One region of the Methylobacterium sp. J-001 genome, then DNA from elsewhere that is predicted to be linked to it. Evidence: predicted binding sites of a transcription regulator. Region 1 holds the regulator's gene; each other region holds the start of a gene.
What was found. Region 1 encodes LexA, which represses DNA repair genes until DNA is damaged. Its sites were predicted from a motif close to TGTTCNNNNTGTGTTCNG; they were not measured.
Positions count from the first base shown of each region.

Region 2: MKK65_RS26070 (nucleoid-associated protein) is a predicted target of LexA. The motif match lies at 4,699-4,716, and genes of this name have one in related genera.
Region 3: MKK65_RS06260 (trna delta -isopentenylpyrophosphate transferase) is a predicted target of LexA. The motif match lies at 3,270-3,287, and genes of this name have one in related genera.

Region 1 is NZ_JAKSYN010000094.1:82,461-90,322, reverse strand. Features, by position in the region: partial or broken gene MKK65_RS10550 (ComEC/Rec2 family competence protein) at 1-1,329, shown strand, start outside; gene lexA (transcriptional repressor LexA) at 1,323-2,042, opposite strand; gene MKK65_RS10540 (biliverdin-producing heme oxygenase) at 2,439-2,936, shown strand; gene MKK65_RS10535 (hypothetical protein) at 3,108-3,560, shown strand; gene MKK65_RS10530 (hypothetical protein) at 3,598-3,813, opposite strand; gene MKK65_RS10525 (NRAMP family divalent metal transporter) at 3,896-5,140, shown strand; gene fae (formaldehyde-activating enzyme) at 5,206-5,745, shown strand; gene MKK65_RS10515 (hypothetical protein) at 5,946-6,410, opposite strand; gene MKK65_RS10510 (response regulator) at 6,455-6,904, opposite strand; gene MKK65_RS10505 (histidine kinase dimerization/phosphoacceptor domain -containing protein) at 6,901-7,862, opposite strand, start outside.
Region 2 is NZ_JAKSYN010000200.1:366,628-374,489, reverse strand. Features, by position in the region: gene MKK65_RS26095 (cytochrome b/b6 domain-containing protein) at 1-122, shown strand, start outside; gene MKK65_RS26090 (molybdopterin-dependent oxidoreductase) at 119-1,051, shown strand; gene MKK65_RS26085 (alpha/beta fold hydrolase) at 1,320-2,108, shown strand; gene MKK65_RS26080 (catalase family protein) at 2,436-3,518, shown strand; gene MKK65_RS26075 (hypothetical protein) at 3,965-4,639, shown strand; gene MKK65_RS26070 (nucleoid-associated protein) at 4,758-5,765, shown strand; gene MKK65_RS26065 (hypothetical protein) at 5,776-7,188, shown strand; gene MKK65_RS26060 (hypothetical protein) at 7,349-7,862, shown strand, end outside.
Region 3 is NZ_JAKSYN010000058.1:24,170-32,031, forward strand. Features, by position in the region: gene MKK65_RS06240 (polyprenyl synthetase family protein) at 10-1,023, opposite strand; gene MKK65_RS06245 (DUF2007 domain-containing protein) at 1,192-1,416, shown strand; gene MKK65_RS06250 (tRNA1(Val) (adenine(37)-N6)-methyltransferase) at 1,413-2,162, shown strand; gene MKK65_RS06255 (hypothetical protein) at 2,175-2,486, opposite strand; gene MKK65_RS06260 (trna delta -isopentenylpyrophosphate transferase) at 2,522-3,208, opposite strand; gene MKK65_RS06265 (YgiQ family radical SAM protein) at 3,721-5,673, opposite strand; gene MKK65_RS06270 (ammonium transporter) at 5,943-7,457, opposite strand; gene MKK65_RS06275 (P-II family nitrogen regulator) at 7,524-7,862, opposite strand.

The DNA of each region.
Region 1 (7,862 bases):
GCGCTCGTCTGGCCGATCAAGAAGATCGCCGCCGGGTTCGCGATGCTGGGGGTGACCGCCTATTGCGCCTTCTCGGGCTGGGACATCGCCGCCGAGCGCTCGCTGATCATGACCCTGATCATGCTGGGGGCGATCCTGGTCGACCGGCCGGCCCTGTCGATGCGCAACCTTGCGCTGGCCGCCCTGATCGCCCTGGCGCGGGAGCCGGAGGGGCTGCTCGGACCGAGCTTCCAGATGTCGTTCGGGGCGGTGGCCGGGCTGATCGCCTGCGCCCGGCTGATCGACGGACGGCTGTTCCGCCGCCCCGGGGCAGGGCGGGTCGAGCGGATCGTCGGTTCGGGCCTCTCGGCCGTGGTCGGCACCCTGGCGACGACGCTGGTGGCGCAGATCGCCACCGCGCCGTTTGCCACCTATCATTTCCAGACGATCCAGCCGTTCGGGCTGATCGGCAATGCCCTGACCCTGCCGCTCGTATCGCTGGTGGTGATGCCCGCGGCGGTGATCGGGATCCTGGCCTATCCCTTCGCCCTCGACCGACCCGTCTGGTGGCTGATGGGGCAGGCGGTGGGCGGCATGCTGGCGATCTCCGAATGGATCGCCGGCTTCGATCGCGCCACGCTGGTGCTGCCGGCCTTCGGCACCGGCGCGCTGGCGCTGCTGGCGGCCGGGCTGCTCCTGGCGACCCTCCCGGTCTCACGGCTGCGCTGGCTCGCCCTTCCGCCCGCCCTGCTCGGGCTCGGCCTCGCCGCGATGCCGGAGCGCTTCGACCTCTACATCGACCGGCAGGGTGGCGGCGCAGCCATCCGCGGACCGAACGGTTCTCTGTCGGTGCTGGGCAGCCCCTCTGCCTTCGTGCTGGAACAATGGCTGAAGGCGGATGGCGACGGCCGGCCGGCCAAAGCGGTGATTGGCGGTGCCGCGAAGGGCGGCCAATGCGACAGGCTCGGATGCACCACGCGCCTGCCGGATGGGCGCGCCGTCGCCCTGGTCCGCGATCGGCGCGCTTTCGCGGAGGATTGCGCCCGGGCAGCCGTGCTGATCACACGGCTTACCGCCCCACCGACCTGCACGGGGCCGCTGGTGATCGACCGGCGTGTTCTCGCCGTCCATGGCGCTGTCGCCCTTCGGGCCGAACACGCGGGGTTCACGGCACGCTATGCAAGTGGCCAAGGACGCGCGATGCCGTGGCGGCCTTCATCCACGGCCGGGGCATCGCCGCCGCCGCGCCCGGAGCCGCCTGCGGGCCCCGGCGACCCCATCCCAGCGACGGCGGACGCAGCCAGCGGCGATGCCACCCCCGGCGACGTCCCGGCCGAGCCCCTTCAGTAGCGGCGGACGAGGCTGACGAGCCGGCCCTGGATCTGGACGCGGTCGGGACCCAGAACGCGGGTCTCGTAAGCCGGGTTGGCGGCCTCCAGGGCGATCGAGGAGCCGCGACGGCGCAGGCGCTTCAGCGTGGCCTCCTCGTCGTCGATCAAGGCCACGATGATGTCGCCGGTGTTGGCCGTGTCCTGCTTGCGGATCACCACGAGGTCGCCGTCGAGGATGCCGGCATCGACCATCGAGTCGCCACGCACTTCGAGGGCGTAATGCTCGCCACCGGCCAGGAAGTCCGGCGACATGGTGATGGCGTGGCTCTGGTTCTGGATCGCCGAGACCGGCGTACCGGCCGCGATCCGGCCCATCACGGGAATCGAGATGGCGCGTCCGCCGTCGTCGATCATCCGGGTTGTCGGGGGCTGGGCCGGCAGCTTGGACTTGCCGCCTTCGACCACGCTGGGGGTGAAGCGGCGGGGCTCTGCGGGCGGCGCGGCAGGCTGGGACAGGCTCTCTGGGATGCGGATCACCTCGATGGCCCGAGCCCGGTTCGGCAGGCGCCGCAGGAAGCCGCGCTCCTCCAGGGCCGTGATCAGCCGGTGGATGCCCGACTTGGACTTCAGATCGAGGGCATCCTTCATCTCGTCGAACGAGGGAGGGACGCCGCATTCCTGCATGCGGCTCTGAATGAAACGCAGGAGGTCCAATTGCTTGCGCGTGAGCATCGACGGGGGACTCGCGGCTTGGCGGACCGCATCGACGCGGCCTCAGAAACAAATCACGAACACGTTAAACGTTCCGCAAGTGTTCTGCAAGCCTCATCCGGCCAAGCTTGATGGGCCGGGGCGCTCCGACGCGCGAGCCTGCGCAGTCTGCCACTCGGCCTCACGGTGACCTGAATCGCATCGGATAGTCGGAACGCTATGAAGGTTCGCGCCGGACGGCAAGGGCCCCCTCAACCTGGGCAGAATGCGCCTCGACCACGGTGGATGACCGGGTGCCGAATGCAAGACATGGGTCGCATGGACGTTTCAACATCCGATACGGTCGAAGCAGGTAGCCGCGTAAAGCGCCTGCGGTCTGCGACCGCGGCGGCCCATGATCAGCTCGACCGGCGCGTCATGGCGGGCCAGCCTTTCGCGAGTCTCGAGCGGTACGCGCTGTTCCTCCAGGTCCAATACCGCTTTCACGCACGGGTCGATCCGCTCTATCACGACGGCGCGCTCGGGCCCGTCCTGCCCGACCTCGACGGAAGGCGCCGTCTTGCGCTGATCACGCAGGACCTGTGCGACGTAACCGGCCGGGTCCTCGACGAGCCCGGGCCGCGCGGGGACGCGATCGATCCCGCGGCCGGCCTCGGTTGGCTCTATGTCGCCGAAGGCTCGAATCTCGGCGCGGCCATCCTGCTCAAGGAAGCCCGGAAGCTCGGCCTTTCAGAGACCCACGGCGCCCGCCACCTCGCCGGGCATCCGGATGGCCGGGGGCTGCACTGGCGGCAATTCACGACGGCCCTCGACCGGATCGCGCTCGCGGCCGACGGCGAGGCACGCGCCGCAGCCGGGGCGACGGAGGCGTTCCGTTACGTGCATCGTCTGGTTGGCGATGCGTTCGGCGACTGAGGCTGCGCCATCCAATGGCCCGTCGCAACAACGCGGACCGCTTGCGTGCGCCAAGCCGTTCGGGGCGACAAACGCATTGACTGGTCAAGCGGGGCCGTTTCAATGCACCACGGTGCTTCCGCCGGGCGTCGGCTTCGCGACGGGGCTGGAATTGGGCTTGGGATGACGAGGATGCGACGGCGCGCGGCTCTGCTGCCCATCGGCTTGGTGACCGTCGGCCTGGGGCTGGCCGGCTGCACCACCGGGTTCTCGTATATCTCGCGGAACTACGTCGCACTCACGCCGCAGGTCGTGACCATCGGCTGCAAGGAACCCTACGAAGTCTACGACAATCGGCAGATCCGCCGGATGCTGATCGTCTCCAACGCCCTGCGGGAATATGCCGGCTGCAACCTGAGCGACGTGCGGATCGATCCCGATCCGGCGGCAAGCCGGGTGACGCGGTTTCGCACCGCTGCCCGTGCCTATCTCGACGAGACCGTGCGCGAGGATTGCCGGATCACCGGCGAGACCGTGTTCGATCCGCAGAAGAGCGAATTCGCCTATGCCTGCGACGGGCCGATCGAGAAGCGGGGCACGGTGGTGCCGCGATTGCCCGGCCGCAATCCGGGCTTCGTCCAATAGGGATCCGAGCCAGCGGCGCCCGGCCTGAGATCGATCGTCAAGAGCCGGGCTTGGGAAAGGTGCGCTCGGCCGCGTCGCCGGCGGCAGCCAGCAGGGCTCGGGCGAAGGCGCGGGCCTCCGACCGATCCAGCACGATCGCTGCCGTAACCGGGCCGCCGCCGAGATCGGCCAAGGCCAGTTCGAGCCGCACCCCGTCCGGCACGGCGCTCGCCTGAAGGCTCCAGCCGCCTCCTCGATCCGTGCTCTCCGCCATCACTTCTCTCCCGCCCGCCGGACCTGAAAAAACGCCGCAGGCTCCCGCCGGAACGGCCCTCGCTCGGGACTGTTCCTGAGCCGTGCCGAACGCCGCTTCCCTGCCTCGCCTGTCCACCTTCCTCAAGACCGCCGGCCCCGGTCTCGTCGTGATGCTCGCCGATACGGATGTCGGCAGCCTCATAACGGCGGCACAGAGTGGTGCCCGGTGGGGTTACTCCCTGCTGCTGCTGCAGATCCTGCTCGTACCAATCCTGTACATCGTTCAGGAGCTGACGGTCCGCCTGGGGACCGCGACCGGTCGTGGCCACGGAGAGCTGATCCGCGCGCATTACGGGCCGGTCTGGGCCTGGGTCTCGTATACCGGCCTCGTGATCGCCGGGGTCGGAGCGATCGTCACCGAGTTCTCCGGCATTGCCGGGATCGGCGACCTGTTCGGGGTGCCGCGAATCGCAAGCCTCGGACTGCCCGTTGCCCTGCTTCTCGGGCTGGTGTTCACCGGGGGCTACCGGCGCGTCGAGGTCGTGGCGATCGCAGTCGGGCTGTTCGAACTCGTCTTTATCGGGCTCGCCGTCGTGGCCCGGCCGAACCCGGGCGACATCGTCGCCTCCTTTGCCCACATCCCCCTCGGGAACAGCTCCTACCGGGTGCTGATCGCCGCCAATATCGGCGCGGTCATCATGCCGTGGATGATCTTCTACCAGCAATCGGCGATCGTCGACAAAGGCCTCGGCTGGGACCATGCCCGGAACGCGCGGCTCGACACCTTCGTGGGGGCCGTGGTCTCCCAATGCGTGATGGGCGCGATCCTGATCGCGGCCGCCGCAACGATCGGTCAGGCCGGGCAGGGGACCAAGAACGGCCTGGAGACCGTGGGTGACCTGGCCGGCGCCTTCACGCCCGCGCTCGGCCCCTGGCTCGGGCAGGTGGTGTTCGGGGTGGGCATCGTCGCGGCCGCGTTCGTGGCCCTCAACGTCGTCGCGCTGGCGCTTGCCTGGGGCTTCGGCGACGTGACCGGCCGGCCGCATTCCCTCGAACAGTCGCCCCGCGAGGCGCCGGTCTTCTACGGTGCCTTCGCGCTGGTGGTCGTGGCGGGGGCGGTCGCCGTCGAGCTGGTGACGAATCTCGTGGCGCTCAACATCGCCGTGGAGGTGATGAACGCGCTGCTGCTGCCGCTGGCGCTAGGCCTTCTGATCCTGCTGGCCACCCGGGCCCTTCCGGAGGATCGGCGGGTGCGGGGCGCCTACAAATGGGTGGTCTACAGCGTGTCCGGCCTGACCGTGGCGTTCGCGATGGTCGGCGTCCTCGACGGGGTCGGCCTGCTCTGAACCGATTGACGCCGCCGCCCCGATGATGTCTCCCCCGGGCGACCTGACACGGGGAGTCGCGACACATGCAAGAGATCTGGTTCCGCACGGGCGAGGCCACGGTGCTGGCGGCCGAAGGGCAGTACACCGATGCGATGCCCGAGGTGCTGATCGGCTCGGTGCGCGGGCCGGTGGGTCAGGCCTTCGCCTCGATGATGGGGCAGGTCCAGGGCCATACCCGGATGTTCGTGGTGCGCGATCTCAACCAGCTGGTGCGCCCGGCCACGATGATGACCACCAAGGCGACGATCCACACCGCCGAGTATGTCGAGCTGCTCGGTGGCGTCGTCCAGGCCGCCACCGGCGACGCGATCGTGGATTGCATCATCGAGGGCGTTCTGCCGAAAGACGGGCTCGACGAGCTGTGCATGATCATCATGATCTGGCTCGACCCCCGCTGCGCCGAGGACGACAATCTCGACCGCAAGGACCTGTACCGGACGAACTATGAGGCGACGAAACTCGCCATCGCCCGCGCCCTGAAGGGCGAGCCGACCGTCGACGAACTGATCGCCAACCGGAAGACCGTGAAGCACTACGCGCTCGAGGACGTGATCGAGTATTGATCAGCCCTGCGCCCGCGCCAGCGTGGTGCGGGCGCAGACTTTGCCCGGCCGATCTTTGGAGCCCGGCCGAGAGACGACGAACGCCCGGAGGCTTTGGTGACGATCGAGCGGCGCGCGCCGCGGGTCACTCCGTCAGGGTCGACTCCGTCCGGCTCTTTGACGCCGGGATCGAACCGGCCAGAGCGTCGGTCAAGCCGGCCTCAGCGGGGCGGAATGCGCCCGACCGAGCAGAGGGTGCGCATCGTGCTGCTGCCGGGGTCCGTATAGCAGGAGGCCGACCAGCCGCTCTGCTGGATGAAGGACTTGCGGCGCTCCGCCAGGGCGGTCCGGTAGGCGTCGGCGATGATCGACTCGACCCGGGCGGCCGGCTCGCCGATCAGGATCTCGGAGGCTGTCGCAAGGTCGCGGAAGAAGGCCGCCGAGGGGGCGGGCTCTGCGGAGGTGGCCTGCACGATCGGCTCGGCCCGGCAGGTCACGTCGAACCGGATCGGTCCGGCCAGGCGGATGTCGATGCTCGGCCCGGAGCGCTTCCCGACCTTGCCGCCGATCGCCCCGGCGATCTGGCGGGCGAGGTCGTCGCACGGTTCCGCCCGTGCGGCACCGGGCAGGAGCAGCAGACCCGCGAGGGCGGCAAGAAACGGGCGTGGAACGGCGAAGCGTGGCATGGCCGGCACTCTAGCCAGGGCGGTCGGTCTGTCGAGAGCAGGCTTCAGGCCCGCATCTGGGCGAAGGTCTTGAGCAGGGCCGGGGCCAAACGCATCCCCGTCGGCACCAGCTCGGCCGGGGGCGGCCGGCGGACGCAATCCTCGAGATAGGCCAGGGATTCCTCCAGCACTGTGCCGGTGAACGGCTTGGCGATCACCGCCGTGGCGCCCTCCAGGTCGTCCGAGAGGGCCCGGGCGTTGGCGGTCATGAACGCGGCCGTGATGCCGCCGATGGCGCGTACCGCATGCGCCACGTCCACCCCCGAGGAATCGTCGCCGAGGCGCAGATCGATCAGGACCAGTTCGGGCCGGGTCTCGTGGACCAGGGCGATGGCCTCGGTCGCCGTCATGGCGGTGCCCACGACACGATAGCCGGCCTCTTCCAGCATCATCTCGATCTGCATCAGGATCAGGGCTTCGTCCTCGACGACGAGGATGCGCATCGGCTCGCTCATGAGGCCTCCAGACCGGTCGCCATCTCGCGGGGCAAGCGGACGTTGACGATCGTGCCCGGGTCGTTCGCCTGCCAGGCGATGCTGGCATTGAGCTGACGGCACAGGGTGCCGATCAGCCGCTTGCCGAACGAGCGCTGCTCCATGACCTGCACCGGCATGCCGACCCCGTCGTCGACGATCTTGATGGTGAAGTAACGCTCGTCCGGCGCCACCGTCACGGACAGCCGGCCGGCCCGGTTGTCCGGGAAGGCGTGCTTGAGCGCATTGGTGATCAGCTCGTTCATCATCAGCGCCACCGGCGGGGCCTTGGCGACCGGGATCTCCACCGTCTCAAGGTCCAGGTGCAGGCGGATGCGGTCGAGGCCCGAGCCGCGGACCAAGTCGGTGGCGAGGTCGCGGGCGAATTCGGCGACGTCGAAGCGCTCGACATTGTTGGATTGGTAGAGCCGGCGGTGGACCGTGCCGAGGGCCTCCACGCGGGTCAGCATCGCCTCCATGGCGGTGCGCGCCGCGGGGTCGGTGATCGCCTTGGTCTGCATGGCGAGCAGGGCCGCGATCATCTGGAGGTTGTTCTTGACCCGGTGATCGACCTCGTGAACCAGCATGGTCTGCGTCGCCAGAGCCTCGGTCAGGTCCCGGGTCCGGCGGGCGACCTCGGCCTCGAAATGGTCCTTCTCCTGCTGGACCCGCAGATGCGCATCCACCCGGTCGGTGACGTCGAGCTGCGAGGCGAAGAAGAACAGCACCTCGCCGGCCTCGTTGGCGACCGGGCTGAGATACAGGGCATTCCAGAACGGCGCCCCGTCCTTGCGGTAGTTCAGCACGTCGATGGCGATGTCGCGCTGCGCCAGCACGGCTTCGCGGATCAGCGCCACGGCGCCGCGATCGGTCTGCTCGCCCTGGAGGAAGCGGCAATTGCGGCCGAGCACGTCCGCGCGCTCGTAGCCGCTCATCCGCA
Region 2 (7,862 bases), on a different contig from region 1:
TGCACGTCGCCCTGGTCCTGCTCTCGGGCTTCTGGAACAACATGCGCGGCATGCTCACCGGTTGGTTCGTGATCGAGCGCAAGGTCGAGCCGGCACCCGTCACCGGGGAGACCCGGGCATGAGCCGCCTTCCGAGCCGAAGGGCCCTCCTGACGGGGGCTTCCGCCGCGGGCGCGGCGGCCATGCTCGGCGGGTGCGACCGCCTGGGCAATGAGGAGTGGTTCCGGCGCACCCTCAAGACCGGCGAGGACGCCAACCTGTTCTTCCAGCGCCTGCTGCTGACCAACCGGACGCTGGCCCCGGAATACGCCGAGGCCGACATCTCGCCGTGGTTCAAGCCGAACGGCACCGAGGATCCGCCGGACAGGGACTACAAGGCGCTCGCGAAGGGCAGGTTCGCCAAGTACCACCTGCAGGTGGACGGCCTCGTGGAGGCGCCCTTCAGGCTGTCCCTGGCCGAGCTCCGCAAGCTTCCCGCCCGAACCCAGATCACCCGGCATGATTGCGTCGAGGGCTGGAGCGCCATTGGCAAGTGGACCGGCGTGCCGCTCGCCGACCTCCTGAACCGGGCCAAGCTCAAGCCCGAGGGGCGCTACGTGGTGTTCCACTGCGCGGACACGATGGACCAAGGAGAGGACAACGGCGGAGCGGACACCGCGGAGGATGGCGGCTCCGACGAAACAATCCCTGCCGGCAATGCCAACCCAGCCATGACGAAGCAATCGGGCGGTGGGGAGAGCAGGAAGGACTCAGGCGGCCAGCAGGCGTCTGATGACACTGCGGCCAGTGGTGGATCACCGGTCAGGTACTACGAGAGCATCGACCTCGTGGACGCGTTCCACCCGCAGACGATCCTCGCCTACGACATGAACGACAAGGCGCTTCCGGTCTCGAACGGCGCCCCGCTGCGCCTGCGGGTGGAACGCAACCTCGGCTACAAGCAGGCCAAGTACGTGATGCGCATCGAGGTGGTCGAGAGCTTCGCCCATCTGGGCGATGGCAAGGGAGGATACTGGGAGGACCAGGGCTACGCCTGGTACGCCGGCATCTGAGTTGGCGCGGACGTGACGTCTACGTCTCCGCGAGCATTGGAAGCGCATCTCTCCTGGCGAACTCCGGGGGGGCCTTCGCGGCGACATCCGGCCCTTGCAAAGCTGCAAAGTACAGTCAGCGCCGCGCAGCTGGCTATCAGACCGGCGACTCGGCCTCGAAGCGTCCGAAATGAGCGGCCCGCGAACCTGACCGGCGCATCCGGCCTGACGAAACCTGCGACGGACCAATGTTCGGACTGCAGCGCGAACATTGAAGGACGATGCCGTCATGTCCCTACATTTCGAACGCCTCGGCACGGGCCGGCCGCTACTGATGGTCCATGGGCTGGGGGCCAATCTCCGTACCTGGGATCCGCTCTTGTCCGCATTACGCGGCTCGCGCGAACTGATCTTGGTCGACCTGCCGGGACATGGCAGATCGGCCCCGCTCGCGGGCCGGCAGACGGTGGAGGCCTATGCGGACGCCCTCGACGGCTTCGTGCAGTCGCAAGGCCTGACGACAGCGGACCTCGTCGGCAGTTCGGTGGGGGGCCGGCTGGTCCTGGAGCTGGCGCGGCGGGGCATCGGTCGGCACTGCGTCGCACTTGATCCCGGCGGTTTCTGGCGCGGGTGGGAAACACGCTGGTTACACTGGACGCTCGCGGCATCGATACGCCTGGTGCGATTGCTGCGGCCCTTCCATCCCGGCCTGTCGCGCCACGCCGTCACCCGTACGCTGCTGCTGGCCCAACTGTCGGACCGTCCGTGGGCGCTGCCGCCGCAGCTCGTCGTAGGGGAGCTGCGGAGCCTGGTGGCCACACCGGTGTTCGATGCGATGCTGCGTGAACTGGCACGCGGGCCGTTGCAGCAGGGTTCGGCAAGGACGCCCGGCCTTGTCACCATAGGCTGGGGCCGCCAAGACCACCTGCTGCTGCCGCGCCAGGCTGCACGCGCCCTGGCAGCCTTCCCGTCGGCCCGGCTGCACTGGTTCGAGAACTGCGGCCACTTCCCGCATTGGGATCAGCCTGCCGAGACGGCGCGCGTGATCCTTGAGACGGTTGGGAAGGATGCGCCTTGAAATGGCTCGTCGCACACCCGAGCCCGCGGTCGTCCACGGGTCGTCGAGCATATCGGCCGAGCTTGCCGCCTCCGCCCTGGAGAGGGTCCGTGGTCCGGTCTTCCATGGCCGCAAGAACGTAGCAGCGCTTCAAAGCCAACTTATAGCGCAGCCAAATTCAGGCAGACCTTCTACGGACGCAAGGTCGTCCTTGCCCGGGAACGGCCCCCGGCCCCCTCGATGTTCGGAACGGGATCCCGTTTCCGGCTCAGTACGTCGACCCCCGAATTCGCCGCGCTCTTATCCGCCGCGGTCCGCTTCAGTTCCCCGATCACCGTGAGGAAGATCATGACCTACCTTCGCTACGCACCCGACATCGAGAAGCCCGCCGCGGACGAGCAGGAGACCATCGACGGCATCATCAACGGCATGACGCAGCAATCGGAGACCGTCGAGACACGCGAGCACCATGCCGTGCGCGCCAGCCACGCCAAGAGCTCGGCCTGCGTCACCGGCGAGTTGACGGTCGCCGCCGGCCTGCCGCCCGAACTGGCGCAGGGGCTCTTCGCCAACCCCGGTACCCACCCGGTCGCCGTCCGCTTCGCTCAGGGTCCGGGCGAGACACTGGGCGACCGCGTCTCGACCCATCGCGGCATGTCGATCAAGGTGTTCGATGTCCCCGGCGAGAAGCTGCCCGGCCACGCCGTCGACACGCAGGACTTCGTGCTCGCGACCGGGACCACCTTCCCCTCGGGCACGGCGGCCGGCTTCCTGCGGGACGGCACGGTCATTGGCAAGTCGACGGGTTTGCCGGAGGGGGTCAAGAGCGCGGTCTCGTCGACCATGCGCAACCTCAACCGGGCACTGCACGCCTTCGGGACGGAGAGCGCCCTCGCCGACTTCTTCGGCCATCCCTACAGCCACCCCCTGGCCGACAGCTACTTCAGCCAGGCGCCGGTTCGCTTCGGCGATTACGTGGCCAAGCTCGGCGTCGTGCCGTCGACGGAAGGCCAGCGCGCCCTGTCCGAGTGGCGCCTCGACCCGCACCAGGACGAGGATGGCTTCCGCCACGCCACGGTGGCCTTCTTCCGGGAGAACGAGGTGGTGTTCGAGTTGAAGGCCCAGCTCTGGGCCAACGCCGAGAAGCAGCCCATCGAGGACGCCTCGGTCGATTGGCCCGTCTCGATCAGCCCCTATCGCACCGTCGCGACGCTGCGCCTGCCGCGCCAGGATGCCTATGCGCCGGACCGCGTGCGCTACTTCGACGAGGTCATGACCTTCCGCCCGGCCCACAGCCTCGCGGCTCACCGGCCGCTCGGCTCCGTGATGCGGGCGCGCCTACAGGTCTACCGGGCGTTGAGCGACTTTCGCCACCGCAGGAATGGCGTCGCATCGGAGGATACGGCAAGCATCGGTCTCGTGCCGGCCTAGCTGTAAGAACCCGACGCTTGGTACCCGCTCCGAACGTCCGCACCGAGTGAGCGGCAGACCTGCGCATCGGCTTCGCCCTGGTCCCGCGCATGTTCCGGGACGAGGAGCGGACGCTGAAGGCCCGGATGGGCAACGTGCAGGCTTGACTGGAGCAGGCGGCGCTCGCCGCCTTCATCGACGAGGGCCATTTCGACCGGCACCTGCGATGTCCGAGGCAGGTCTACAGGGCTCGGCGCGACTGCCTCGTCGTGGCGCTGAGGGATACCTTCGACGGCGACGTTCTCTCCGGGCACGATCGTGAGGTTCGCAGAGCAACGGACGGTGCCTCGCCATCGTCCGCAGGAGATCCCGGCGCTCGCCCTCTGACCGGTCGGCCTGCCCCACGGCGTCAAGCGCGGCCCGCCCCACCTCCATGTCCCCGAGACCGACGGAACGAGGACCACGCCTTGCCGACCTTCTTCCGTGGCATCGCCGTGCCTCGCACCTCCGTCGACGAGGTCGTCTCAGACATCCGTTCCGGCGGTCTTCGGGAGAGCGGGCGCTCCTGGCTCATGCGTCAGCAACGTCCGCCCGACCCGGACGTCCTCTTCGGCAAGCCCGACCTGTCGCTCGACGACACGCGCGGTGAGCACGTCGTCGAGCATCCGGCTCTCTGCGCATGCGGGGAGATCGACGGGGCGGCGCACTACGCTTGGCGACACAACCGCACCGACGAGGACGATACGCCGATCCTGATGGAGTTCGCGGCGCCCATCGAGGCCGTCGCGGTGGATGGGCGCGACTTCCTTTACACCGCGTTCCAGCTCCGCGAACCGGATCGAGCCCGGGTTGTCCTGGACCGGCTTTTCGGTCCGCGTGTCCTCAGATACGCGGAGCGTGCCTGGGACCGAAAGGAGAAGGGATACGACATCGCCATGTGCGACCTGGCGATCCACGATCCGGAGGTGATAGCCGCCCATCACGCCAACGCCACGGTCATCGGTGGGCGATACCGGACCGTCTTCCGCAACGCCTTCACGGTTCGGATGCCGATCCCGCCCGAGGCGATCGTCAGCGTGTGGTCGCCGCGCGATAAGCCACCCCGCACCGTACCGGAAGTCACGCTCGATGCGATCCGATGACCGGTTGCGCCGGCGGCGTGGTCGGTCTCGGCCTGTCCTATGCCGGGAATCGTGCTAATTAGAACAAAATGCGAACCGCGTTGGCAGGGCCACCGGTTATCAAGGGGGAGCGGACCGGATGCCGGTATTGACCGACGAGGAAAAGGCGACGCTCCGGGTCGAGCATTTCATCTTCCATTCCGTTCATCACGGGAAGCCCGATCCCACGCTGCGCAACAGGGTGCACATCGGGAAGTTCGAGCCGTTCTTCGTCGCGCGCGTCATCGACACGCTCAAGGGCAACCGCTTCGTCTTCGACACCGCGTCGCCGACACTTGCCGCCCTGCGGGGCGCGGAGGAGGACCCGACGACCTTCGTCGAGATGTCCAAGGAGCTCGCCCGCCAGTTCCATCGCGAGGACGACCAGACCAAGCACGACGGGCGCTTCAAGCGCGGGATCCTGATGGTGGCCATCCTCAGGGCAGGGGATCGCCGCTTCCATTCGCTGATCAAGTTCGACCACGGCGGGCAAGTGATCGACATCGTCGAGGAGGATGCCGACGCTACGCTGGCCGAGGTCCTGAACCCCCTGACCGAGAACAAGAAGGCGCTTCAGAAGTCGGCGCTGATCGAGCTCGACGCCGACGGCGGCAGGCTGGTCGTGATCGACCACAGCAAGCGCTCGGGCATCACCGACTTCTTCCAGGAGTTCCTCGGGGCGCAGCGCGCGAAGGAAGCTCCCGAGCTGACGGACGCGGTTGTCAGGGGTGTCCTAGCGACGGTCCGCGCCCATGCGACCGAACTGCCGCCGCAGGTGTGCGCGCAGTGGCGCGAACGACTGACCGATATCGCCCTACGTCGTCAGGAGTTCGACGCCGATCAGGTATTCTCCGACTTGTTCGGCGCCGGCGGTACCGAAGCCGTCCGGTCGACTTGGGACGCCCAGCTCGCGGCCAACGACGTCGAGGGTGAGGGCTTCTCGTTCGACCACGGATCGCTGCCTTCGACGGGACCGCGGAAATACCGCACGGCCGAGAACATCGAGATCACCGTCCCGCCCGGGGCGAAGGACACCTTCGTTTGGGACGAGCAAGACGACGGCTCGGTCATCGTGACGATCAGGACAAGCTCCCTCGTGGCCCGGTGAGCGTGGCGCGATGACCGCAAGCTTCGACAATACGGTCGCCGATACGCTGCGGACCCTGGCGGGGCAGCCCGGTGCCGTGCTGTCGGAGACCCTGGCGGTCTGTCGCGTGGACGGGGCGTCCTGCCCCGACGCGCGCGCGCTCGCCGATCTTGCGGCGGCGGCGAAATTCGTCGCCGACCACGGGTACGGCGGTCTCGACGTCTTCGGCACCATCACCGGGCAGTTCGATCCCGCCGCCATCCCTTTCGATCAGATCGGTGGAGAGGCGCTTCAGATCGTCCTTCGTAAGGAACGAAGGGATGGTTGGTGCTACTTCGTCACGGCAAAGGGCTTCGGCGCGACACTGAACGACGGCTTGGTCGCGGAACCGCTCACCATCTGGGTATCGGAGACCTTCGAACCCTTCTCGGCGCTCACCTTGACGGTCTCCCCGTGGGACGGACCGACCACGCCGCCGGTCGTGGACCGCCTGCCCGAGCTTCCACGGAAACTCGTTCGTGACCAGAGCCACGGTCGCGCGCCCTCGGCCATCGGGCCGTGGTTGCTCGTCGCTCGCCCTGCCAAGCCCTCGCCGGTCTTCTCGGCCTGGAGCCGCGCGGCGGTCGAACGCCTGGCGTTCGTGCTGCCTTACGAGATCCGCGTCGTCGACGGTCGGGACACGGTGGTGCTCAAGGGGCCGCGTTCGAAACCGGTCGAGGTCTCGGCCCCAGTCGCCGGTCGGCACGAGGAGCTCCTCGGCCCGCTGACGGAGGCGGCGAACTGGGTCTACACATCAGGGCGGGACGCCGAACCGCGCTTCCTGTTCCTCAACAACCACCTGTCGCTGGACTGGCGCGACGGCCAGACATGGCCCGAAGGCGCGCTCCTCGTTCTGAAGGAGAGCCTTTCCAGCGCCCGCGAGGCCTACGCCTTTCACCTCCAGGATCAGAGCAAGGACGCCCTCAAGTCCCTCGGCGACCTGCGCAAGAGCCTGCAGGAGGAGGTGGCGAAGGCGCAGTCCGCCACGCGGGACCTGCTTTCCGCTCTCTGGCGTGACCTCGCCATCGCCGGCGTCGTGCTAGCGCTCAAGTCACCGACCGCGCAGCAGGTGACCGGCTCGGAAGCCTTGCTGGCGATCCCGTTCGCGACGGCGGTTCTATTGGTCCTGAGCCTTCTCGTGACAGTCCTGGCGAACTGGCGGTTCAACTGGCTCGCCGACAAGGGTCGCAGGGACTGGCGTCGGAAGCTGTACGCGTTCGTCCCGGAGGAGGAATGGAGGAGGGTGGTGGAGAAGCCGATCTCCCAAGGCCGATGGGTCTATCGAATGACGTTGCCGTTCGTCGGGGCCTTGTACGCCGCCGCCGCGTGGTACCTGATCTCGCTGACGGATCCGACGGTCCTGGCGGCCATTCGGACCTTCGTCCTTCACCCGTTCGGCGGATAGGACCCGAACCCATCTCCAACCTCTCGGGAAGGGTATGGTCGGTCCGGTGACCTCTCCTTCATCGGTCCTGGCGCATGATGCCACCCATACGACGGGGCGGCCTCCAGCTTGTGTGCGGTTTTCATATGATATTGCAATTTAAGCTGGAAGGATGACTGAAATGACGAAACAACAATGGGACGCGCTTAGTGCACTTGTCGCAGATCGCATGAAGGCGGCCACGAGAAATTTTGTTACGCCAGTAATTCATGAAGCCCTCAATGAACCAACACACATCGGCTCTGCGACATATGTTGAGCTTCCCAGACAGGTAGGTGGCACGACGCTAATTACCTGTGAACACATCACACGTTATCAAGATCAAAAACATCTTCCTTTTGGAAGCAATTCCCCTGTCAATCTCTCTGGAACGACTTGCTCAGATCGCGAGCCCTTGGATGTCGGAACGATTAAGTTGAACGATCCGACATGGCAGCTTCAGAAAGAACAGGCCGCTATGGTTGGCTGGTCCAGATTTTCACAAAATCATTCACCTGTGCCTGACGAATTGCTATTTTTTTATGGACTTTCAGGTGAAAATACTTATTCTGGCTATGGCGATTTTCATAAAATAATGGTTGGTTATTGCAGCCAAGAAAAGCGCGGCACAGGCGATTCGGAGATATTCGAGATAT
Region 3 (7,862 bases), on a different contig from region 1:
GGGCGTAGCTCAGCGTGCCCGAGCGACGCAGAATTCCACCGCGCCATTAAGCGCGGCCTTGACCGGACCATCCGGGAAGATGTCGAGCGCGGCGCGGGCCTGGGCCCCGTAATGGTGGGCGCGGGCCACCGTCTCCTCCAGGGCGCCGTGGCGCTGGAGCAGATCGAGGGCGGTGCCGAGGTCGTCCTCGCCGATCTCGCCCTGCTGCAGGGTCCGCCGCCAGAAGCCGCGCTCGCCCTCGCTCGCCCGGCGGTGGGCCAGCACGATCGGCAGGGTGATCTTGCCCTCGCGAAAATCATCGCCGACATTCTTGCCGAGCTCGGCCGAGGTGCCCCCGTAATCGAGCACGTCATCGATCAGCTGAAAGGCGATGCCGAGATTCATCCCGTAGGCGCGGGCGGCGACCTGCTCGGCCTCGGGCCGGCCGGCGAGCACCGGCCCGACCTCGCAGGCGGCGGCGAACAGTTCGGCGGTCTTGCCGCGGATCACCGCGAGATACGCGGCCTCGTCGGTCTCCAGGTTCTTGGCGTTGGTGAGCTGCATCACCTCGCCCTCGGCGATCACCGTGGCGGCGGCCGACAGGATGTCGAGCGCCCGCAGGGAGCCGACCTCGACCATCATCCGGAAGGCCTGGCCAAGCAGGAAGTCGCCGACCAGCACCGAGGCCTCGTTGCCCCATTTGATCCGGGCAGCGACGCGGCCGCGGCGCATGTCGCTCTCGTCCACCACGTCGTCGTGCAGCAGGGTCGCGGTGTGCATGAACTCGACGCTGGCGGCGAGCTTCACATCGCCGTCGCCGGCATAGCCGCAGAGCTTGGCGCAGGCGAGCGTCAGGATCGGGCGAAGCCGCTTGCCGCCGGACGCGATCAGGTGGTTGGCCACCTCCGGGATCATCGCCACGTCGGAGCCGGTGCGCGACAGGATCGTGGTGTTGACCCGCGCCATGTCGTCCGCCACCAGCGCGACGAGGTCGTTCAGCCCCGCCTCGACCTCGGGCTTCGGATTCTCGATGGAGAGGGCCATACCCAAGATCCGCGACCTCCAGTCCGGTTCCCCCGCAGGGAGCGGGCGATCCCTTCGCACGCGCCTCGCGGCGCCGCAACATCGACGCGTGGGAGATATGGTGCGCCGGGAATGCGCAGCGAACGCGACGAATGCGCCGGACGACCGGCATTCCGCCGAAGAATTGCGATGATCGTGCTGATTTCCGCGAATGATCCGGTCCTGATCGGCTTCGCCCGCTCGGTGCTCGAGGCGGCCGAGATTCCGGTCCTGGTGGCCGACACGCATATGAGCGTGATGGAAGGCTCGATCGGGGCGTTCGGCCAGCGGCTGATGGTGCCGGGGGATTGGGCAGCCCAGGCCCGCCGGTTGCTGAAGGATGCCGGGCTCGCCCACGAGTTGCGCGACCCGTGACGGACGGGCCGGATGCCTTCCTGGGCGGGATCCTGCACCTGCATCAGCCGCCCCGGGGCGCGCACCGGGCCGGGACCGACGCCGTGCTGCTCGCGCGGCTGTTCGCGCCGGCGCCGGGGGACCGGCTCTGCGACATCGGCGCCGGCACCGGCGCTGTCGGCTTGGCCTGCGCGGTGCTCCACCCCGGCACATGCCTGACCCTGGTCGAGCGCGATCCGGCGTTGATCGCGCTGGCCCGGGCCAACGCCACCCGCAACGGCATCGCGGCGGCGGTGATCGAGGCCGACGTGCTCGCTTCCGCGGCTGAGCGTCGCGCCGCCGGGCTGGTGCCGGACAGTTTCGATCTGGTCCTGACCAATCCGCCGTTCTTCACCCCGGGCCGCCACCGCCCCTCCCCGCATCCCGGGAAGGCGACGGCGCACGATTTTCCCGAAGGCGGCCTGGACCTCTGGATCCGCACCTGCACGGCGATCCTGCGGCCGGGGGGACGGCTCGGACTGATCCACCGGGCGGACGCCCTGCCGGCCTGTCTCGACGCCCTGAAGGGCCGCTGCGGCGGCATTGCGATCCGCCCGGTTCAGGCCAAAGCCGAGACCCCGGCGATCCGCGTCCTGATCGCCGCGACCCGGGGCAGCCGGGCGGCCCTGGGCCTGCTGCCGCCGCTGGTGCTGCACGGCTCGGATCCCAACATGTTCACCCCGGAGGCAGAGGCGCTCCACCGGGGCGCCCCCTGGCCGCCGGACTGAGAGGCGGGCGCGTCAGGCTGCCAAGGCGGTCAGCGCCGCATCGTCGATCCCCAGAAACCGCTCCACGGCGGGCAGGTCCGAAAACCCGAGAAATTCCGGGCGCAGCGGCTCGGGCAGCCCGTCGAAGTTGAGCCCCGGGAACGTGTCGGGATGCGGGTAGAGCTGCCACGCGGCCCCCGGTTCCACCGGTGGGAACAGGATCGCGACCTTCTCGTCGCCGAGGCGCACGATCCGGGTCGGGCTGTACGACAGGGTCTCGATGCTCCAGCCCCGGTGATGGTCCCGGCGGGTTTTCAGGCTACGGCGGCTCGTCGCGCGATGCATGGCGGTCTCCTGCGGTTGGGGGGATGGTGTCGGGATCAGGCGGCGCTGCGGCGACCGGCGCGCTTCGGCCAGCCGAGCGCCACCAGGCGTGCCTTGGCGTAGTCGCGGACCTCGTCGCGGGTGCCGGGCGGCATCGCCGCCAGGATCGCCTGGGTGGCGCCGTCGAGCATCAGGTCGGTGACGTCGTTGATGGTCGCGGCCTCGTCGATCCGCCGCTTGAGGTCGCCCTCGGCCTCGGTGACCTCGTCGAAGGGCTGGGCCTCCTCGAAATCCTCGTCCACCGCCCGGACCGTGGGCAGCTGCGCGCGGAACTCGTCGGCCTCCTCCTCCGAGTAGACCAGGCCGTGCAATTCGATCAGCTTGAGGATGACGCGGTCCTTCCCGCGCTTCTCGGCCATGGCGTAGACGTAGGCCGCCTGCTTGCCCGAGACGCGGTAGTTCACGTTGACCAGCGCCTCGCCCATCGACCACTCGATCCGGTCGGCGGCCTGTTTCGCGCCGGCCTTGGCTCCGGGGAGGCGCCCGGTGACCAGCAGCACCGCCTCGTCGCGCTCGGCCCGGATGATGGTCGGCGGCTCGAACACGATCCCGGCCTGCGCGGCGATGCGCTCCAGGGTTTTGTGGTAGATCACGGCCGTGCCCTGCACGCGCCAGACGTTGCCCCCGAAGGGCTCCCCGTAGCGCACCAGGATGTCGGCGATCTGCTTGTCGGCGGTTCGCATGCGGGGCTCGTTCCGGTGAGAGACGGCTGCGTCATCCACAGCTTTCTAAGGCGACGCTCTTTGTTCCCGTTTTGTTTCACCGTATATGCGGGATCACCGAGGCGTGCGCAAGGGTGCGAGAGCTTTGTCCGCGCCGATTGGAGGGGGCTGCGTCAGTGCGCGCGGGGGTGTCGCGGGCGCTTGGCGCGGGCGCGTTTGCGGGTGTGGGTTCGTGGCGGGGAGCGGTGATGGCGCGGTCGTTCGGATCTTGGTTGCCCGGCTCAGGACGGCGTCTCGTCCGGGCCCGATCGGCACCGTTTCAACCCAACCCCGCATGCTGAGGGGCCCGGCGATCGATGATCACCGGACCTCGAAGGAGGCCTTCCATCAGCCGCGCGCGTCCCAGGGGTCGAGATCTGGCGCTGGGTCCCCGTCGGGACGTCCGCGACGGCTGGCTTTCGGCTTACCCGCGGCGGAGCATTGAGCCCCGAAAGCCGCCCCTGGAAGATCTGGCGGCCGAGCGCGCCAGACCGTCACTTCCTCAGCGGCACGCCCTTCGTGGTGAAACGCGGCGCGCCCGGATGGCGCATGGGGCGCGACTGGCCGCCTGCCTTGCCCGCACCGGCGCCCGTTCCCGGAGGCTGCGAGAGCGGAATGAGTTGGTCCGGCCTGGGCCCGATGAGGTCCGCGCGGCCCATCGCCCGCAGCGCCTCGCGCAACAGAGGCCAGTTCTCGGGGTCGTGGTAGCGCAGGAACGCCTTGTGGAGCCGGCGCTGCCGCATCCCCTTGATCGCGTCGACCGGTTCGCTGCCGCCGCGCCGCACACCCTGCAACGGATTGATCTCGGTGTGATACATGGTCGTGGCGGTCGCCATGGGCGAGGGCAGGAACGTCTGGACCTGATCGGCGCGATAGTCGTTCTTCTTGAGCCAGACGGCGAGGTTCATCATGTCCTCGTCGGTCGTGCCCGGATGCGCCGCGATGAAATACGGGATCAAGTAGTATTTCTTGCCGGCCTGCTTGGCGGCGGCGTCGAACATCTCCTTGAAGCGGTCATACGTGCCGATGCCCGGCTTCATCATCAGGTCGAGGGGACCGCGCTCGGTGTGCTCGGGCGCGATCTTGAGACGGCCACCGACGTGATGGGTCACGAGTTCCTTGACGTATTCGGGGCTCCGGACCGCGAGGTCGTAGCGCACGCCGGAGGCGACCATCACCTTCTTGACGCCCTCCACCTCGCGGACCTTGCGATAGAGCCGGATCAGGTCGTCGTGCGAGGTGTTCAGGTTCGGGCAGATGTCCGGAAAGACGCAGGACGGCAGGCGGCACGCCGCCTCGATCTTCGGATCCTTGCACGCCATCCGGTACATGTTCGCCGTCGGCCCGCCGACATCCGAGATCACGCCCGTGAAGCCCGGCGTCTTGTCGCGAATCAGTTCGATCTCGCGCAGGATCGAATCTTCCGAGCGGTTCTGGATGACGCGGCCCTCGTGCTCGGTGATGGAGCAGAAGGTGCAGCCGCCGAAGCAGCCACGCATGATCGTCACCGAGAACTTGATCATGTCCCAGGCGGGGATCTTCGCGTCGCCGTAGGCGGGATGGGGCGCGCGGGCGTAGGGCAGGTCGTAGACCGCATCCATCTCCGCGCTGGAGAGCGGGATCGGCGGCGGGTTCAGCCACAGGTCGCGGTCGCCGTGGCGCTGGACGAGGGGGCGGGCGTTGCCGGGGTTGGCCTCCCGGTGCAGCACCCGCGAGGCGCGGGCATAGGCCTCCTTGTCGTCCTTGACCTGCTCGTAGGCGGGGAGCCGGATCACGGTCTCGCCGGGGCGACGGGCGGCGGCCTCATCGGTCGAATCGAGATCGTCGGCGGGCAGCTCGGTGTAATGCTCGGGCACGCGGCGGAACAGGGCGACGCCCCGCACGGCGTCGAGGTCGTGCGGGGCCTCGCCGGCCGCGAGGCGGTTCGCCACCTCGACGACGGCGCGCTCGGCATTGCCGTAGATGAGCAGATCGGCCTTCGCGTCCGCCAGGATCGAGCGGCGCACCTTGTCGGACCAGTAATCGTAGTGGGCGATGCGGCGCAGGGACGCCTCGATGCCGCCGAGGATGATCGGCACGTCCTTGAAGGCCTCGCGGCAGCGCTGCGTGTAGACGATGGTCGAGCGGTCCGGGCGCCGGCCGCCTTCTCCACCTGCCGTGTAGGCGTCGTCGTGCCGGAGGCGACGGTCGGCCGTGTAGCGGTTCACCATCGAATCGAGATTGCCGCCGGTGACGCCGAAGAACAGCGTCGGCTTGCCCAGCGCCTTGAACGGCTCCGCCGATTGCCAGTCGGGCTGCGCGATGATGCCGACCCGGAATCCCTGCGCTTCGAGCAATCGGCCGATGATGGCCATGCCGAAGCTCGGATGATCGACATAGGCGTCGCCCGTCACCAGGACGACGTCGCATGCGTCCCACCCGAGCGTGTCCATCTCGGCGCGACTCATGGGCAGGAACGGCGCCGCCTTCCTGAGAGGCGGCACCTTGCAGGCGAGGGTCGCCAGGGATCGGCTCGCGGAAGTTTGGAGGTCCATGGGGTGGGTGCATAGACCGCCACGGCCGCGAGCTCAACGAAGAGCGAGGGGGCCGGACGCCGCAACCGGATCAACGCCCCTGACCCAGGGGCGGGAGCCCTGGAACAAAAAAACCCCGGCCCATACGGAGCCGGGGTTTTCCATGTCTTCAGCGCGGCCCCGCAGGGCCGCGCCGGACGCTCTCAGTAGTTGTAGGCGCGCTCGCCGTGATCGGCGATGTCGAGGCCCTCGCGCTCCTCTTCCTGGGTCACTCGCAGGCCGATCGTCAGGTCGACGAGCTTGTAGAGGATCGCCGAGCCGATGCCCGACCACAGCAGGGTCAGGCCGACCGCTTCCGCCTGGATGAGGAGCTGGCCCATCATGTCGTAGGCGCCAACCGCCAGCTCGCCCGGCTTCGAGGTGTAGTCGGGGATGCCGACGCCGCCGAGGTTCGGATCGACCAGGATGCCGGTCGCCAGGGCGCCCAGGATGCCGCCGACGCAGTGCACGCCGAACACGTCGAGCGAGTCGTCGTAGCCGAGCGCGTTCTTCACGGTGGAGCACATCACGAAGCAGACCACGCCGGCCACGAGGCCGAGCACGATCGAGCCCATCGGGCCGGCGAAGCCCGAAGCCGGGGTGACGGCCACGAGGCCGGCCACCGCGCCCGAGAGCATGCCGAGCAGCGACGGCTTGCCCTTGAGCGCCCACTCGGCGAACAGCCACGCCACCGCGGCGCCGCAGGTCGCCACGAAGGTGTTCAGCATCGCCAGCGCGGCGGTGCCGTTGGACTCGAGGTTCGAGCCGGCGTTGAAGCCGAACCAGCCGACCCACAGCAGCGAGGCGCCGATCATGGTCATGGTCAGCGAGTGCGGAGCGAGCAGGTCGCGGCCGTAACCGATGCGCTTGCCCATGATCAGGCAGCCGACGAAGCCGGCGATACCCGCGTTGATGTGCACCACGGTGCCGCCGGCGAAGTCGAGGGCGCCCTTCTGGAAGAGGAAGCCCGCATCCTTGTTGACCGCGTCCAGCGCCGCCTGAGCGGTCGCCTTCGAGGCGTCGTCGGTGGCGGCGGCGAGCGCCTTGGCGGCGTTGCCGACCGCGTCAGGGCCGCCCCAGTACCAGACCATGTGGGCCATCGGGAAATAGATGACCGTGACCCAGAGGATCGTGAACACCACGAGCGCGGAGAACTTCATCCGCTCGGCGAAGGCGCCGACGATCAGCGCGGGCGTGATCATGGCGAACGTCATCTGGAAGCAGAGATAGACGTATTCTGGGATCACGACGCCGTTGGAGAAGGTCGCCACCGTCGAATTCGCGTCGATGCCCTTGAGGAAGGCCTTCGAGAAGCCGCCGACGAAGTCATTGATGCCGCCGCCGTTGGTGAAGGCGAGGCTGTAGCCGTAGAACACCCAGAGCAGGCCGACGATCGACACGATCGCGAAGACCTGGGTCAGCACCGAGAGCATGTTCTTGGTGCGCACCAGGCCGCCGTAGAAAAGGGCCAGGCCCGGCACGCTCATCATCAGCACCAGCGCCGAGGAGATCAGCATCCAGGCGGTGTCGCCCTTGTTGGGCAGGGGCACGGCCGCAGCCGCCGCCGGTGCCGCGGAGACGGCTTCCGTCGTCGGAGTCTGCGCCAGGGACGGCTCGATCAGGAGGGCGGCGAGCGCCGCGCCTCCCAAGCCGAGCATGAGGGCATTACGAACTTTCATGGACTGGTGGCTCCGGTCACGATTCGTTGAGCGTTGGGGAAAGGTCGAGGCTGGCAGCGAGCCGGCTCAGAGGGCGTCGGCGTCGGTCTCGCCGGTCCGGATGCGCACCGCCTTCTCGAGGGGCAGCACGAAGATCTTGCCGTCGCCGATCTGGCCGGTGCGCGCCGCACCTGCGATGGCGTCGATGACGCTGGCGGTCAGGTCGGAGGCGACCGCGACCTCGATCTTGAGCTTGGGCAGGAAGCTCACCGCGTATTCCGCGCCCCGGTAGATCTCGGTGTGGCCCTTCTGACGGCCGTAGCCCTTCACTTCCGTCACCGTCAGTCCGTGGACGCCAATTCCGGTGAGCGCGTCGCGCACCTCCTCCAGCTTGAACGGCTTGATGATGGCCATCACGATCTTCAT